DNA from 2 places in the Lysinibacillus sp. OF-1 genome. Region 1 is predicted to be linked to the other one. Evidence: riboswitches for the same ligand, from Rfam matches in the RefSeq annotation. Region 1 holds a riboswitch; the other holds the start of a gene.
What was found. A riboswitch is a leader RNA that binds a small molecule or an ion and turns the genes downstream of it on or off. The one in region 1 is predicted to bind cobalamin.

Region 1 (9,076 bases):
ATCCAAAAATCTACCACGAATTATCAGTATCATCGCTATTATCATCGGTGTAGCAGGATTAAAGGCCGTATCTTAATTAAACTACAATCAAAGGACATCCTTCTAATATCGAGGAATGTCCTTTGTCATTTAAACCATTGAGTATATCTTTGAACCTGTTACATTTTTATAATTAAAAACAGATACACTGCGGTCCTTACTCTAGCTAATGAAAAATCCGTCTCCTGTATAAACATTGACTATTTTTCTAACTAAGAAACATAAAAACTCTTCCTGGTATGACTGTTTCCAATGCCATGTATTTTCGTAAATGCTACTTTCATAATGAATATATTATGTAAAATAATTGTCCTTACTTTTTTAAACTTGACTGACCTTCTTTGCGAATTGATCAGGAACATACGTGAGGTATGGTTTACCAGTCAAGGAATGTGTTTGAATATCAGCAAAAACACCAAATACTTCTTGTAACAATGTTGGTGTTAGCACTTCCTCGGGTGCCCCATGACACACAATTCGACCTTGCTGCAAAACGTAAATTTGATCACAGTACATTGCCGCAATATTCAAGTCATGTAAAGCCGCAACTACTGTTAAATGTAAGGTTTGAATTAAGTCCATAAGCTGAAGTTGATGTTGGATATCTAAATGATTCGTTGGCTCATCTAATATAAGCACTTGTGCTTGCTGTGCTAGTGCTCGTGCAACCATTACACGTTTTTTCTCTCCACCTGAAAGGGAGCTAAAGCTTCGTTTTTCTAAATGAGCTATACCTGTTTGCTTCAAAGCATCTTTAACAATTTGAAAATCTTGCTCTTGATCTAGCTCTAACAGTTTTTTATGTGGCGTTCTCCCCATGCTAACTAAATCATGTACAGTGAAATCAAATAAAACAGGTGTATCTTGACTAACAACAGCTAAATTCTTCGCAATTGCTTTACTAGATTGCTTTAAAATATCATGCTCATTTAATAATACCGTCCCGCTTTCAGGTTTTAGAAGACGATACATATTTTTTAGCAATGTTGATTTGCCACTACCATTAGGACCAATTAACCCAACAAACTGCTTTTTCTTTATTTGAATACTTACTTCATGTAGTATACGTTGATCGTTAATGGAGAATGATACTTGCTTTGCTTCTAATGTCATATAAGTTAATCTCCTTCACCGAAAGAATAATTATTGCGACGGAGTAGCCAAATGAAAAATGGACCTCCGCAAAAGGCTGTAATAATACCAATTGGCATTTCCTGAGGAGCAATGATAATTCGAGCAAAGGCATCAGCCCACACTAAGAAAATCCCCCCTATTAAAGCACTAATCGGTATCACATATTTATAGTTAGATCCCACAATTAAACGTACTATATGAGGGATAATTAGACCTACAAAACCAATAGAGCCACTGACTGCCACCAGTACACCTGTTAACAGGGAGACAAGTAATATAAGCTGAATCCGAAATTGCTGAAGATTAACGCCTAACGTCACTGCCGCTTCTTCCCCAAGTAAAAGTAAATTTAAATTTCGATAGTGTAGCCAGAGAAGCCCAAATACGACGAAAAATATGGAAGCTGGAATGATAATATTATTCCATTTAGCTCCTGCTAGACTACCTAGCATCCAAAACATAACAGCTTTTAAAGCCCCCTCTTGCTTTGACATCATTAAAATAAAATTAGAAATGGCCGTTAAAATAAAGGAAACAGCCATACCTGCCAATAACAGACGAAAAATAGAAACCCGTCCCCCAACACGAGATAAGAAAAACACCAGTGCAATGGCAAGTAATGATCCTAGAAAGGCTGATATTGAAAGCGCGTAAATACCTAAAAATGAAAAGGCTCCTAAAATAATCACAGATGTCGCTCCGACGGCTGCCCCTGAAGAAATCCCTAAAATATACGGGTCAGCAATGGAATTTCGCACAAGTGCCTGAATGGCTGCCCCCGCAATGGCTAATCCAGCACCAACAATAGCAGCCAATAAAACACGAGGTGCTCTTATTTGCCAAATGATAATTTCCTGTGAGCGACTCCAATCTTGCTCTATGGCATTTTGTATAAAGGGGATTTTAGAAAGAATAACTTTCCATACATATAATGGTGTAACTGATACAGAGCCGACCATGACAGCAAAGGTCATAGAAACAATTAATACGAAGAAAAGGATTAAGGAAAAAAATATAAACTTTTTATTCATCCGTTTTAAACTCCTACTGAATAGTGATGAATGAAGCAATAAAAAAAGGTATTCCATACGCAACTACGCATAGAAATACCCTAGAATAAACAAAGTCAGAAAAAATCCAGCTATTGTCCGTAATTGCTTGCATCCTCGTGGGCATTACAGGTATTACTAACTGGCAGGTCTCCTGGCTTCGATTCAACACCCTATAATTGCCTTCCCATTCTTCCACAGTGGCAAATAATATTATAGGACTCCTCGTTACAGTTGCGGGACAGCGTCGGACTTACACCGACTTCCCTTTTAAGTGACATTATAAAATGGCACACCAATAGTATTTGAATTTATAAAATTGTGACGATTCTATCATACATTTTTATAGATTGTTAGTCTACATGGAATTTTATTTCTAAGGAAGAACAATATATAAGCTGTATCTTCGCAGTTTTGCTATTTGCTCGTTATAAATTGGCTATCTATTACTTAATAGTTTTGGCATGGGAGGATACTCCACCACATCTTAGCCACTTTTCCTATCACATACATCAATAACATTTCGCTCTCTTCATTCATGTCAAAAAGCAATTGACATCCATCATTTCTGCACATTTGTTTGCTACAGTAAGGGAAAATAGTGAGGAGGATATTACATGATATTTAAAAGAAAATGGTCTACTGGACTTCTAGCAGTAACGGCCTTCATTAGTTTAACAGCTTGTGCGGAGGAGCAAACGAAGCCTGCATCTCCTTCCAATAACACTGCTGAAGAAATGGATCATTCTACGATGAGCCACTCAAGCTCAGGTGAAGTACCATCCACATTAAAGAACGCGGATAATCCGAAGTTTTCTGTTGGAAGTAACGTGATTATTACGGATGGACATATGGACGGTATGAGAGGTGCCGAAGCAACAATAATAGGTGCCTATAACACAACTGCCTATGTTATTTCCTATGAGCCAACTTCCGGTGGAAAGCGTGTAGAAAATCATAAGTGGGTGATTCATGAAGAATTGATTGATCCAGAAGAAGCACCACTAGCCCCTGGCACAGAAGTAAAAACGGACGCAGCGCATATGGAAGGTATGGAAAATGCGACTGTCCGTATTGAGGAGGCTATCCAAACGACTGTTTATATGGTTGATTACACTTCGACCACAAATGGTGAAGCTGTTAAAAATCATAAATGGGTGACAGAAGAAGAATTAACCTCAAAATAATATGAACAACCTCTCCAGCATTTCTGGCAGAGGTTGTTTTCTAGCTTTTGTGTTGTAACGGTTTTCTATCAATTGACTTATGCCATTTATAGCCGATACCCCATACTGTTTGCAAGTAATCATCCGCAGGGAACCCACTTTTTCTTAATTTTTCTCGTAAATTACGCACATGAGAATCAATGGTACGATCTTCAATTGTCACATTATATCCCCAGACTGTGGTGATTAGATGTTCTCTAGAAAATACTTTATTTTGATGATCTAAAAATAAAACAAGCATGGAAAATTCCTTTGGTGTTAGGGGAATTGCCTCATGTTGAAAATATAATTCAAAGGATTCCTTATCTAAGCGAAGACCCTCAAAGCTAATAACCTTTTCCTCTATTTTCGATCTTCTTAATACCGCATATATACGTGCTAATAACTCTTCCTCATCGAAGGGTTTTAATATGTAGTCATCAGCACCGAGGTTTAAGCCTTTTACAATATCCGCATGCTCTCCTTTTGCAGTAAGCATAATGATGGGTACATCCCAAAACTTCCTAATTTCTTGGCACGCCTGCCACCCATCCATCTCTGGCATCATAACATCCAAAAGAATTAAATCTGCATGCCCATCTTCTAAAAAATCGAAAGCCTCTTGAACGGAAGACATAGCTCTACAATAAAAATTCGGCTCTAAATAAAGGGTTAATAAATCTAACATTCTTGGCTCATCATCAATGCATAAAATGGTTTTCATCTGTTTCTACCCCTTTAAAAGATAATTCAAAAGTAGTTCCTTTATTTATTTCACTGCTAACCTTCACTTCGCCCCCATGCGCCTGTACAAGTTCCTTGACAATAGCAAGCCCCAGTCCAGAACCACCTAAAGCACGACTACGAGATTTTTCCACTCGATAAAATCGTTCAAAAATATAGGGTAAATCCTTCTTTGGAATCCCCTTCCCTGTATCTTGAACGATAATGCTTAAAACATCATTGTGTTTCTTTGCGGTGACTGAAGTCGTATCTCCTGACGCACAATAGATTAATGCGTTATTTAATAGATTTATTAGGATTTGCTCTAGCCTTGCTTCATCTGCCCATACTGTCAAACCCTCTTCATAACGTACAATAAAATGTATACCCTTCTCTTGAAAAGCAGGGCTTAGCTTTTTTTCAATGTTTGTAAAAAATGAATTTAAATGTACGTTTTGTTGTTCAATCACAAACGAGTTTTCATCCATTTTAGCTAAATCAAATAAATCTTTAATTAATCGAGAAAGTCTATTTGTTTCTTCTATTATAATGGCTAAATACTTTTGGCGATCCTGCTCTGTTAAATCCCGTTTCGAAAGAATGTCGGTATAGCCTTTAATAAAGGTTAGAGGTGTGCGAAGCTCATGTGCAATGCTCGATAAAAATTCCTTACGCTCATGCCTTAAATGATTCAGATCGTTAGACAACAGCTGTATAGCATTCGATAAATCCCCAAGCTCATCCTTTCCATTGGTAGAAAGGGCGACTGTAAAATCACCTTTGCTCATTTTCAATGTGGCCTCTTTCATTTGAATTAATGGTTTAGCAAGCTTTCGAGATAGAACGATAATGACTGCTATAGTGACAAGACCAGATACTAACCCAACGATGAGAAAATGTTTATTTAAGCGTTTCATTAACGCATGAATGGAGTCTGTATTTTGAAACATAAAAACATAGCCAATCGTTCTTTGCTGATTTTGAATAGGACTAATAGTGGCAATCGCTTGAACCTCTTGCCAATCATCTTGTAAGATCCTTCCCTCATACGGTATTTTTCCCTCAATCTTATGGATCATATCACTAATTTCTAAATCAGGCTGCGAAGAAACCAGTATTGTTCCCTCATAATCAGTCACTACTACATCCGTACTTTCATTAGATTCCATAAGTACCACATGTGCTAGCGTTTCCTCGTTGAAGTTCTGTTCTAATACCGTACGATGTGAATTTCCCCTTGCTTGCAAACTTGCTAGCTCTTCCTCAACTCTAGAATTGGTTAAGGAGACATGTAAAAAAAACATCATAAATGTTTCGATACAAAATAATGTAATAAAAAAGATGATGCCCAGCTTTAGTGATAATTTTCTCATCTGTAACCACCATTTTAGAATTTCTTAAAAGTATAGCGTGAAAGTATGAAGATTTCATGCAGAAACAACATTAAAAAAATGTCTATAACGAAATGGACCTCCACTAAGGGAAATTTCTTGATGCTAATGCTTCTTCTTGTGCAGGGTCTTGAATTCGGCACAACTTTATAAAATGATTGTCACAACCCATGTACGTCAGCAACAGTTAATTAATTTAGTACATAATATTGCTTAAGCTATCTTCGTTAACCTGACTTGCTATAAAATTAGTTGATGAGTAATGGATTGATTGAAGAAAAACAAGCGACTCTTTGGGGATTAGCGTCACAGAAGTAGTTTTGGAGAGAACAATGTGGGTGAAACAGTTCATCGGATGATCCTTGAAAGCTTAGCTCTATGCAAAGAACAAAGTGATCGTTCACAAAGGAAATCAACTTTGCTTTGCTCAACTGCCATTCTTATTTTTCTAATCAGAACCACCAGTATAACTGGTGGTTTGCTCTGCGCGTGAAACGCTGGGGTACTGGCCCATGTCTAAAGACATTCTGAATGGTCTGCCAACCGCACTCCGTTTTCACACAAACCGCTAAAGCGGCTTACTTATTTTTTCTTTCTCTTGATCTCTTCTCCTGTGAATGGGTCAATGAATTCTTTCATCGTCATTTGATCTTGCAGGATATCTTCTTGTAATTGATTTTTTATATACTCTTGTATCTTTTTCTTATTTCGGCCGACTGTGTCCACATAGTATCCTCGACACCAGAATTGACGATTACCGTATTTATACTTTAAATTTGCATGTCGGTCGAAAATCATTAGACTACTCTTCCCTTTTAAATAACCCATGAACGCAGATACACTCAATTTCGGAGGAATACTTACCAACATATGAATATGGTCAGGACAGGCTGTTGCCTCTATGATTTCTACATCTTTTCTTTCACATAATTGGCGCAATATTCTTCCAACATCTGCTTTAATTTGACCATAAATAATCTGCCTTCTATACTTTGGCGCAAAGACGATATGATACTTACAATTCCACGTTGTATGTGCTAAACTTTTATTATCCATTTATGGTGGCTCCTTTCGTACGAAGTCGGTTGACTAGACCTGACTTTATTGTACGTTTGGAGTTTTTTTATTGTCCATAGCTAAAAGCTTTCCGGAACCCCCTGCATAGCAGGGGGTTTTCAAAGCACACAATAAGATGACCCATAAGTAAAGTATACTTATGGGTCAGATTTTAATTAAATGTATTTTTTTGCCCAGTTTAAAAAGTTATCGATGACTACATCAAGGAATTTTACTGTACCTTCATCAGTTAAATTGCCTTCTGCATCGAATTTAGTGTGAACAGCACCAATGTAAACATCATTGCCGCTTAGTAATGGTGAGTTAATGCCAGGAGAGAATAAAATATCGCGTAAATGTAATTGCGCTTTTACAGTACCTAAGTTCCCCATAGATGCACCCATAATGATAGATGGTTTACCAATCATTACTTTATCTACACGAGATAGCCAATCAATGGCATTGACCATAACGCCTGGTACTGTACCATTATATTCTGGTGTCACCCATAGTACAGCATCTGCCGCCTTTACTTTTGCTTTAAAATCAAGAACCTCTTGCGGTGCTTCATTTTCGATATCTTGATTATACATTGGTAGATCCTTTAAGCTTAAAACTTCAAGATCTAACTTTTCTGTATAACGTTTTTGAATAAATTGAGCTAATTGCATATTATAAGATTCTTTACGGATACTACCAACGATAGCTACCACTTTCATGATGTTTCCTCCTAAATGTACATTATTCATAGTATTTGTATAGCAATTCTATTTTATACCACATTAATAATAAGTGGCAAATTCTTCAACTGGCTTGCGATAGCCTCGTAAGCGACGACTGTCTTCTTTTTCTTTCCCAATTGTAATCATCAGTGCTATCTCTTTGGTTTCTGGCACATGAAATAGTTCTCGCAATTTCTGATGATCAAAACCAATCATAGGACAAGTGTCCCAGCCGCGATTTTTTGCAGCAAGCATAAATAGCATGGCAGACAAAGACGCATTTCGAATAGCTTCATCCTTCATAAATGTCTCACCACGTTCTTCATAAAATTTAGTATTCTCTGCAACAATTTCTACTAGTTCACTAGCTGTTATTATACCCAAATCAACCATACCTTGACTTAGTTCAGCAGTATCTTTATAAGCATCTTTATCACCTAAGACAAGGATTACCCCTGAAGCTGAATGCACTTTATATTGACCAAATGCCGCCTCTCGCACCTTTTCCTTCATATCCTCATCCAGCACAACGATATAGCTTGCATGCTGTAAGTTAAATGCTGATGGGGCGAGCTTAACATCCTCCAAAATAGGACGAATATCTTCCTCAGTCATCTTAACGCCCTTGATAAAATTATTAGCAGAGCGACGCTTATCAATCAGCTTGGAAAATTCCACTTATTAAACCTCCAATATAGTTATGTATTCATCCAGTAGTAACCCTACTGAATGAAATAATATTACTCATATTCTTTATCGAACGTAATGGAGCTTCTTACAGTATCTATTGGACGAACGAGGCCTTCAATCTGCTCACGCTTTGGTTCTAAAAACGGTGGTAAGGACAGTTTCTCACCTAGCGTTTCATATGGCTCATCACCCATAAACCCTGGACCATCTGTAGCCAATTCAAATAAAATTTGAGGTGCTACCCGTGCATACAATGATTCAAAGAAATGACGATTTACATAGCCAGATGTATGGAAGCCAAAGCTTTCAAAACGTGCAGTCCATTCATCTAATACTGCACGATTCTCTACACGAAAGGCTGCATGGTGAACCGTACCAAAGCCTTGTCGAGCAACAGGTAACACAGTGTTATGCTCTACAATAATTTGAGCGCCATTTCCACCCTCACCTACTTCAAATAGATGGAAATCTCCTTCTTCTGCAATTTCTTTAAAAAGCATCACTTTTTCTAGCATATCTTTAAAATATTTCACATTAGCTACACGAACAAATACTGGCCCTAAACCTGTAATTGCAAATTCTACTGGGATGGGACCATCTTGCCAAGGCGTGCCTGAAGCAACTCCTGTATTATGCTCATCAGAAATAAGCTGATAGTGCTGATCGTCAAAATCAACAAAGGACAATGTTTTTTTACCAAACTGTTCTTTAATACCTGTATGTTTTACAGTCAATCGATCAAAGCGCTTTACCCAATAATCTAAAGCTGCATCCGTCGGTACACGGAAAGAAGTTTTTGATATTTCATTTGTTCCATGTACCCCTTTTGGGATGTTTGGGAAATCAAAGAATGTCATATCTGTCCCTGCACTACCTTTATCATCTGCAAAGAATAAATGGTATGTTTGAATATCATCTTGATTCACTGTTTTCTTTACTAAACGCATACCTAAAACGAATGTAAAAAATTTATAATTCTCTTCAGCACTACTTGTAATAGCCGTTACATGGTGTACACCTTTTAAATGATTCATACAATATTCCTCCCATTTATCTCGACTTCGAGA
Region 2 (9,076 bases), 1.9 Mb from region 1:
TGATGTTTCAATGGAAATCACGTCTGCATCAAGTGCACTAATCGGTTCGATGAAATCGTTAAATTCGCAGTAGCACATATGTGTATGGATTTGTGTTTCATCTTTGACACTAGCTGTAGCCAGCTTAAAGGAATTAACAGCCCATTCTAAGTAAGCTCCCCATTCTTCTTTTCGTAGCGGTAAACCTTCTCTTAGAGCTGGCTCATCCACTTGAATAATTGAAATACCTGCGTTTTCGAGTGCCTCAACCTCTTTGCGAAGTGCTAATGCAATTTGATAAGCGACATCTTTACGTGACAGATCGTCTCGTACAAAGGACCAATTTAATATCGTCACTGGTCCTGTCAGCATACCTTTTACAAAGCGCTTTGTTAAGCTTTGAGCATAGGCTGACTCTTTTACAGTTATTGCTGAAGACCACGCAACATCTCCATAAATGATCGGTGGCTTGACACAGCGTGAGCCATAGGAAACGACCCATGCTTTTTTTGTAAAGGCAAAGCCAGTCAGCTTTTCACCAAAGTATTCGACCATGTCTGTACGCTCAAATTCACCGTGAACGAGTACATCGATATCTAGTTCCTCTTGTATCGTAATCCAGCGTTTTGTTTCCTGCTCTATAAATGCCTCATAGGCTTCATTCGATAATTGTTTTTTACGCCAAGCATTACGATTCCTTTTCACCTCATCAGATTGTGGGAAGCTTCCGATTGTTGTTGTTGGGAATAGCGGTAACGCTAACGCTTGCTGCTGCATCTTTTGACGCTGAGCAAATTCACTATGTCGTTCAAAATCTTGCGTTGTCACAGTTTGAACTGCTTGATGGATCAACTTGTTTTGACGGATTGGATGGTTTTTTAGAGCCTCAATTGCCTTCATACTTTCAGAAAAATTATGCTGTAAGATACCCTCTGTATCTCGTCTACATTTAGTTAGCTCCGTGATTTCTACAATCTTTTCATCTGCGAAGGCTAAGGCATGCTTCAGAACAGGGTCAATCTCATTTTCAAGAGCAGTTGTGATCGGTACATGTTGTAGATTGCTGGATGGTTGAATCCATAGCTCTGCTGCATTACTTAAATGCTCAATTGCCTGAATTGTAGCATTGACCTCCGCTAAGTTGGAACGCCAAATATCACGTCCATTAACAACCCCGACTGCCAATACTTTGTCCTGAGGGAAACCATATTGACGAAGTGACGCCATATTTCCTTTATAGCCATGAACAAAGTCTAGGCCAAATCCTTCTACAGGCAATGTAATCAATGTTTCATAGTTGCATAATGCTTCAAAATAAGTTTGCAGCATGATTTTCGCTTCTGGAACCGCAACGGCTAACTGGTCGTAAATCTCTTGCACAAGCTTGATGTCTGCTGGATCAAGGGTTGTGACAAGTGATGGCTCTTCTAGTTGAATCCAATTTGCACCTGCATCTACTAATTCTTTTAATACTTGTGTATAGAGCGGTATTAGAGCTAATAAGTATTCAACCTGTGTGAATTTGCTATAGCCTTTTGTTAACTTGCAGAATGTATAGGGACCAATCAATGTTGGCTTTGCAATAATACCGTACGTTTCTTTCGCCTCTAAGAAATCGGCCAACACTTTATTTTCTGTTAGTTTCAAGGCCTGTCCCTCGTATTCAGGAACAATATAGTGATAGTTTGTATTAAACCATTTTGTCATCTCACTAGCTACAGCTGTTTTATTCCCTCTTGCTACGCTGTAGTAGGTAGATAAATCTACTTTCCCTCCCTGCCAGTTAAAGCGTTTTGGGATGAGACCAAACATTAATGCTGTATCTAACATTCTATCGTAATACGTAAAATCGCCAACTGTCACCATGTCGATGCCAAGCTGTAGCTGCTTGTCAATTCTAGCTAAACGGATTTTTTTTAAACTATCCTCAAAATCCTCTTCAGAAAGCTCGTTGCGCCAAAATGCTTCTAATGCTTTTTTCCATTCGCGATCTTCCCCGATATACGGGTAACCAATGAGTGTGCTTGTATAGGTCATTTTTATATCTCCTTTTCAGAAAAAAATAAAAAGCCATTTTCCAAGGAGGAGAATGGCTGCTAGTTGAAATTTTTAATGCTAAAACAATACGAAAAAAGTATCTACTTTCGCATAAATCATTTGTTATCGCACAGTGCCGATTTGGTCACTTTTCACCACCTATTTCCACGTAGGTATTTGGTGTGTACTAGAAATTGGCAGGTCTCCTGGCTTCTCATCAACACGCCTCACAGCCTTCCCGGTTTCCCAGTGGCCTTTGTGATTTGCTCCGAATAACAGTTGCGGGACAGCGTCGGATTTGCACCGACTTCCCTTTTAAGCCAAACTTTCATTTGGCACCAATTCTTACACATTATTCAATTATGCTCCTACTATAACATATCTTTCAGAATAGTAGAAATAATTTTTATACGATTATCTAAATTATTTCTATAATTATTGTAGGGATTGGTTTAAGAAGATAAGGCTACATTGTATTCCATAAAAAAATTTGTTACTATAAAAATACAATTATGAGAGGACTGATGAATGGACAATGATGAACTAATCTATATTTTTATTTGAAATGAATCACTTCAAACGACAAAATATAGGATTAGTCTATCCATTTTTAACAATCAGTTTGCGTTTATTTGTCATGATGTCATTGGCAAATAAAGTTTATTCAGTGAGAGACTAATCCTTCCAATATCCAATTGGGGGGATTTTTTCTTGCTCTCATAGTTTATTCTGTATCTTTCATCTACCTAATAAAGGAGAGAAAAAAATGAGCGATTCTGAACCTATTGTGACGCATGTGATGCTCCGTATAAGTCGTTAGCATCCATCAACTTATACGGAGAAATTTAGCATAGATGGATGTACCGACTTTGTATAAAAGAAAAATGATTTGCTATACAAAGGAGGAATTATCATGTCAATGATACAAGTACAAGACTTAACGTTTTCTTACCCAAGCAGCTTTGATTATATTTTTGAGGGTGTCAACTTTCAGATTGATACAGATTGGAAACTTGGATTTATCGGTAGGAATGGTCGTGGGAAGACAACATTTTTTAATTTGCTATTAGGGAATTATGAGTATAGTGGGAACATCATTTCTTCAGTAGAATTTACTTATTTCCCCTATCCTGTTTCAGACCCAAATAAATATACGTACGAAATTTTTGAAGAAATTTGCCCTCTGGCAGAAGATTGGGAATATATTCGTGAAATAGCCTATCTAGATGTCGATGCTGAGGTCATGTATCGCCCTTTTCAAACATTATCTAATGGAGAGCAAACAAAGGTGTTGCTTGCAGCGCTCTTTTTAACAGAGGGACAGTTTCTATTAATTGATGAGCCAACCAATCATCTCGATACAGATGCACGAAAGACGATCTCTAATTATCTACGCAAGAAAAAAGGATTTATTTTAATTTCGCATGACAGAGCCTTTTTAGATGGCTGTGTTGATCATATTTTATCGATCAATAGAGCCAATATTGATGTTCAAAGTGGTAACTACTCAACTTGGAAGTTAAATTTTGATCGACAGCAGGAACATGAAGAAGCAACTAATCAACGTCTGCAAAAAGATATCGACCGTTTAACGCAGTCTTCCAAGCGTTCGGTAGGTTGGTCTAATCAAGTGGAGGCTTCCAAAAATGGAACTACGAATTCGGGTTCTAAGCTAGATAAAGGCTTTGTTGGACATAAAGCAGCCAAGATGATGAAGCGAGCAAAGAACTTGGAATCTAGGCAGCAAAAAGCGATTCATGAAAAATCAAAACTGCTAAAAAATGTTGAAAAAACGGAATCTTTAAAAGTACAACCATTAGCATTTCCATCAAAAGACATGGTTGTTGTAACGGATGTATCAATTCAGTATGACGACAACTTTGTGAATCAGCCTATTAGCTTCAAAGTGGCGCAAGGTGATCGCATTGTTCTCGATGGCAAAAATGGAAGCGGAAAAAGTAGTATCCTACAGCTGCTTCTTGGCAAGCCTATACAGCATACAGGCTCTATACATTTAGCTGCTGGCCTTATTATCTCCTATGTTCAACAGGATACTGCTCATTTGAAGGGAGCATTATCGGATTTTATTGAAGAGCATGCTATAGATGAGACGTTATTTAAATCTATTCTGCGAAAGATGGACTTTGAGCGGATTCAATTTGATAAAGACATCTCACATTATTCAGGTGGGCAAAAGAAAAAGCTGTTGATTGCCAAAAGTTTGTGTGAAAAAGCACATCTCTATATTTGGGATGAACCCTTAAATTTTATTGATATTTATTCGCGCATGCAGATTGAAGAGCTTATTCAAAGTTTTAATCCTACAATGATTTTTGTGGAGCATGACCAAGCCTTTCAACAAACCGTGGCAACGAAAACAATAGCTTTGTCATAAAGGAATCATTTAGAGAAGAGTCCATTTTCAAAATGGATTCTTCTTTTTAATGAAACCAAGTGACACCTTTATTATTTTTATCTTTAACTATAAAACGTTTAATAATTTTCTGTGATCGACGCACACTATAAAGAAATATTTTATAGAAAGGCTAGCAATCCCATGAAAAAAATCGCTACTTTAATGACTATAGTCACTATTTTGATTATGCCCAGTAAGATTTATGCACAAAGCGAACAAGCTGATGAGAAACTCATCACTGATACATTGATAACAATCCTTAATCCATTTATAGAAAAGGAAATTGACCATTACTACGGCTATCCTAAGCAGTATGGCTTGTATGATGCGAACATTTTGAACGTTATTAGGGAAAGTCAGTTTAGCTTTAGGGTTAACGTTCAAGTTACTACTTTTGAACATGCCCATTCCCCACCATATAGCAAGGAAATCATTACGTTTGAAATCAGTCCAACTGATGTGAACACCCTTCACTATAAACATGAGGCAGATAATGTAGAAAAAGCAATAGATGCATTCTATCGCACAACACTTTTAGACATACAGCAGAGCTTTAATTTGAATTTAGCCTCGTTCATTTCCTATCGATACAATCAATTGCAATACAAGGCTGAAATAAATAATGAAATGAAGCCTCTTGCTACGATTGCAGATGAAATAGCAAACAATATTTTATTTCCTGAGCGAAAGATACCCTATAAAAATGTAGTTGACCCTGTCACCTTTATCAAAGACAATACAGGCTATATGCTCTTTAAAAGGGCAGATGGGACCAATGTAAGCTATCAGCTGCAAAAGAAAGACGGCACATGGACCGTAATAAATAAAGCAAGTAAGCCAGGTAAGAAAATGCAGCATCAATTACCCTGGTATATATAAAGAAGAATGGGAAATTTAATTTTTCCGATTCTTCTTCTTTTGTTAAATAATTTTATAATTAACATTTTTTCTATCATCCCATTTGTGGGAACTCCTTAATGCTAAATCTTTATTATCTTTATCGTTTGCATGAGTCCATTCCACATTATTGAAGGAAAATATTAAGCATTAAAATTTTTCTGAGAAAGTGTTATGATCAGAAAGGATTTATGATTGATGGAGGATTTAAATGAAGGTTGATTTTGAAGAATTATTACATGGTGTTTTTTCATCTTTGCATGCGATAGAAGGCGTAAAGTCTGTCGATTGCATTCTTGAAGTTTTAAAAGATCGAATTGTTTTTCCAGAGATTACTATTTTGATACTGAATGCTAGGTTTGAATTGGTCTATTTGTTTAATGAACAGAAAGTAGTGTTTAAAACGTTAAGAGAAGCTTCGATTGATTCAAATTATATAGAAGAAATCAATTTAATTAATCAGCATTGTAGTTCCATTGAAGGTATTCTAAATGATTTTATTAACACAGATACACTTAAGAATTATTCTTTAAGCCTTCTTTCCTTAAAGTATAAAGAGAAAATTCCGAATAGTTAATATTGTGACAAAGATAGCGTTATAAAAAATGGAATTTGGTAAGAGTTTCTTCTATCAAACTCCATTTTTTAACTCGCCAAGTATTACCATTTATGTTGAAAAAAGATGGTTTGTGCAATGCCAATAAAATATGCTGATTCCGCAATAATATGATTTAACATAACTTTTGCTGTTACATGCATAAGTCCCTCTCCACTTCCACTAATCTATAGAAATAGAGCTTTCAAAGACAGTCACGACATGCTGGGGCTATCAAACCAAGCATGTTTTAATAGCTTAATCCCCTTGTCAATCTCTTCTACCCCTAAATTTGCAAATCCAAGCAAAACTTTTGCGTGCTGTATGACGGAAGGATTGGCGTAAAAAATAGAGGTTGGGTATACTTTTACACCTACCCGTTTTGCTGTTTCAATTAGTTCTTCTTCAGACATTTTATTATTTGGTTCGAGTAGAATATGTAAGCCACTACTAGCCCCATGTATTTTCACGTTATCCCCTAATATTTGATGAATGGACTTTAGTAAAGCCTCATATCTTCTTTTATAGCCATTTCGTGTTTTATTCAAATGTCTCTCCCAATGCCCACTTTCCATAAATAACTGTAAGGTATGCTGATGAAGTCTCGATACAGTTTGAACATAGTAGTTGTTGTTATTAAATAAAAGGGTTAATTCCCTTGGTAAAACCATATAGCTTAGCTTGATGGAAGGAATCAATGATTTTGAAAAAGTGCCCATATAGATGACGCGGTCATTCGAATCTAATCCTTGTAGAGCAGGTATAGGTTTACCTGCATATCGAAACTCCCCATCATAATCATCCTCAATAATATAAGCATTTTCATCCTTGGCCCATTCTAATAATGCTAGTCTTCTTGAAATCGGCATGACCGTTCCGATGGGGAATTGATGGGAAGGGGTGACATAAACAGCCTTGACCCTACTATTTCTTAACTGGCTGATATGAATGCCATGTTCGTCGAGAGGGATAGGTTTCACCTTTATACCATGATCCTTAAACAAGTAACGAACGCGATAATACCCTGGATCTTCCATAGCAAAAAGCTCATTTCTTCCAATTAAATTACATACGATGCCCATTAGAAATTGCAAACCTGCACCAATGACAATTTGGTCTCCTTGGCATTGTACCCCTCTTGCTTCATAAAGATAGCTTGCAATGTAATTCCTTAATTCAAGCTCCCCTTGCGGATCTCCATATAAAAGCAGATGAGCCTGCTCTTCATTCAGGCTTTGCAGTGTTAATGTACGCCATATTTTATAGGGGAAATCTTTTAAATTGATATCTCCATAATTAAAGTTGTACTTAATTGAAGGTAGTTGTTGTTCTTGCGGAGTTGCTAACTGCGGCTCAAAATGATTAGAACTTGTTTGAAAATAGCCCCTTTCGAGTTCTACAACATAAAGCCCCTCTCGTTCTTTACTAATTACATAGCCCTCTGCAAGAAGCTGCTGGTAAGCTGCATCAACCGTGTTGCGACTAATCTGTAAATGTTTAGCTAAGCTGCGCTGAGACGGCAATTTGGTTTGAGCTAAAATATTTCCATTTTGAATTTCAACTTTTATATAGCTATATAACTGAAGATAAAGTGGTTCTTCATTATGCAAGTTAGGTGTCATTTCGAGCATGGCTTATTGGCTCCTTTGAAAATAGCTTTACTGGCACTTTTAAGAGGTACCAGTGATTGATTATAATAAAATCTACATTGTAGAGGGGAAAATGTAAAGACGTGTAATCACAATAGTTTGTTTATTCAAAAAGCTCACAATGATTTGATGAGATAAGGAGAGGTTTGCATGTATGTTCCAAAGTACTACAAAATAACAGATTTTGAAGAAATCAAAGATTTTATTCAAAACAATGCCTTTGCGACAATTGTTTCAATTAGAAAAGGTAAACCAATAGCAGCCCATATCCCTGTACTGCTGAATAAAATTCAGGATGACTATTACCTGACAGGTCATTTAGCTTATGGAAATCCTTTATGGAAGACCTTTGAGGACGTGAATGACCTTCTCGTCATATTTAATGGGCCTCATGCCTATATTTCTTCCTCTTGGTATGAGCATGAAAATGTGCCAACTTGGAATTATCAAGCTGTCCATATATACGGAAAAGCAAGCCTTATGAACGGAAAAGAGTTAGAGCAAGATTTGACTAGCTTACTAGAAAAATATGAGAAATTCCGTGAAAACTCTGTTTTGTGGGATAAACTATCGCCTGAGCTTTTACAGCAAGAAATAAAAGGGATTAAAGGATTTAAAATAAAGATAGACGAAGTGCAGGCTGCCTATAAATTAAGCCAAAATCGTAATGCTAATGATTATGCCAATATTATTAGCGAGCTTTATAAAGAACAACAACCTCAAGCTGATGCATTGGCAGATGCCATGAAGAAAAATAGAAATGACTAATAAAAATGGCAGAAATGTTGTTTTATCAACGTTTCTGCCATTTTCACTTTATTCGAGCGTTTTGGTCATGATGAGATCCATTTGTTCTTCATCCCCCATATAAAAAGAATGAGCACCTGTTTGAACAAAGCCAAGTTTCTTATAAAAACCGATAGCATGGTCATTTTTCTCCCAAACGCCTAGCCAAATGCTTATTTTGTTGTGTGCAATAGCTACTTCCATTGCTTTATTGATGAGGTATTTACCGAGCCCTTTGCCTTGAAATTTATGTCGAATATAAATTCTCTCCACCTCGAGTGACTCATCCCCCATTTGTTCAGATTGTGCCTCATTGACATTTACTTTTAAATAGCCAGCTACTTCTTCATCATCATAGATAAAATAGAAGGCTGAATCGACATTGGTCAATTCCTGCTCTAGCTGATGATCATGAAATGCACGCTCTAAATAAGCTTTCATATTATCAGGCGAGTTTTGGTCTTTAAACGTGTCATTGAATGTTTCGATGCTTATTTCTTGAAGCTTTTTTAAGTTTGCTAGACTACATTCCTCTAATTTAACGGTCATTGCTTCCACTCCCTTATCGTGAACTCTTTCTAGATTTTATATTGCAAATGCAACAAAAAGAGTATATAGTCAATTTAACGTAATTTTATTGTATTTGCAATAAAAATGAAAAGAGGGCTTTCGTTTGAAATATATCTTTTATGTAGTAGGCATTTTCATTTTAACGCT

Region 2: another riboswitch for cobalamin. It lies ahead of metE (5-methyltetrahydropteroyltriglutamate--homocysteine S-methyltransferase); the one in region 1 lies ahead of NV349_RS20385 (FecCD family ABC transporter permease).

Annotation. Positions count from the first base shown of each region.
Region 1 covers NZ_CP102798.1:4,157,067-4,166,142, forward strand. The annotation lists gene NV349_RS20375 (DMT family transporter) at 1-76, shown strand, start outside; gene NV349_RS20380 (heme ABC transporter ATP-binding protein) at 361-1,152, opposite strand; gene NV349_RS20385 (FecCD family ABC transporter permease) at 1,158-2,204, opposite strand; cobalamin riboswitch at 2,350-2,537, opposite strand; gene NV349_RS20390 (YdhK family protein) at 2,840-3,409, shown strand; gene NV349_RS20395 (response regulator transcription factor) at 3,450-4,151, opposite strand; gene NV349_RS20400 (HAMP domain-containing sensor histidine kinase) at 4,129-5,523, opposite strand; gene tnpA (IS200/IS605 family transposase) at 6,124-6,597, opposite strand; gene NV349_RS20410 (NADPH-dependent FMN reductase) at 6,774-7,316, opposite strand; gene NV349_RS20415 (nitroreductase family protein) at 7,380-7,997, opposite strand; gene NV349_RS20420 (ring-cleaving dioxygenase) at 8,060-9,043, opposite strand.
Region 2 covers NZ_CP102798.1:2,275,118-2,284,193, reverse strand. The annotation lists gene metE (5-methyltetrahydropteroyltriglutamate--homocysteine S-methyltransferase) at 1-2,016, opposite strand, end outside; cobalamin riboswitch at 2,196-2,374, opposite strand; gene NV349_RS11055 (Lsa family ABC-F type ribosomal protection protein) at 2,930-4,411, shown strand; gene NV349_RS11050 (DUF3888 domain-containing protein) at 4,574-5,311, shown strand; gene NV349_RS11045 (hypothetical protein) at 5,541-5,906, shown strand; gene pdxR (MocR-like pyridoxine biosynthesis transcription factor PdxR) at 6,140-7,555, opposite strand; gene NV349_RS11035 (FMN-binding negative transcriptional regulator) at 7,724-8,341, shown strand; gene NV349_RS11030 (spermidine/spermine N(1)-acetyltransferase) at 8,390-8,908, opposite strand; gene NV349_RS11025 (YczE/YyaS/YitT family protein) at 9,033-9,076, shown strand, end outside.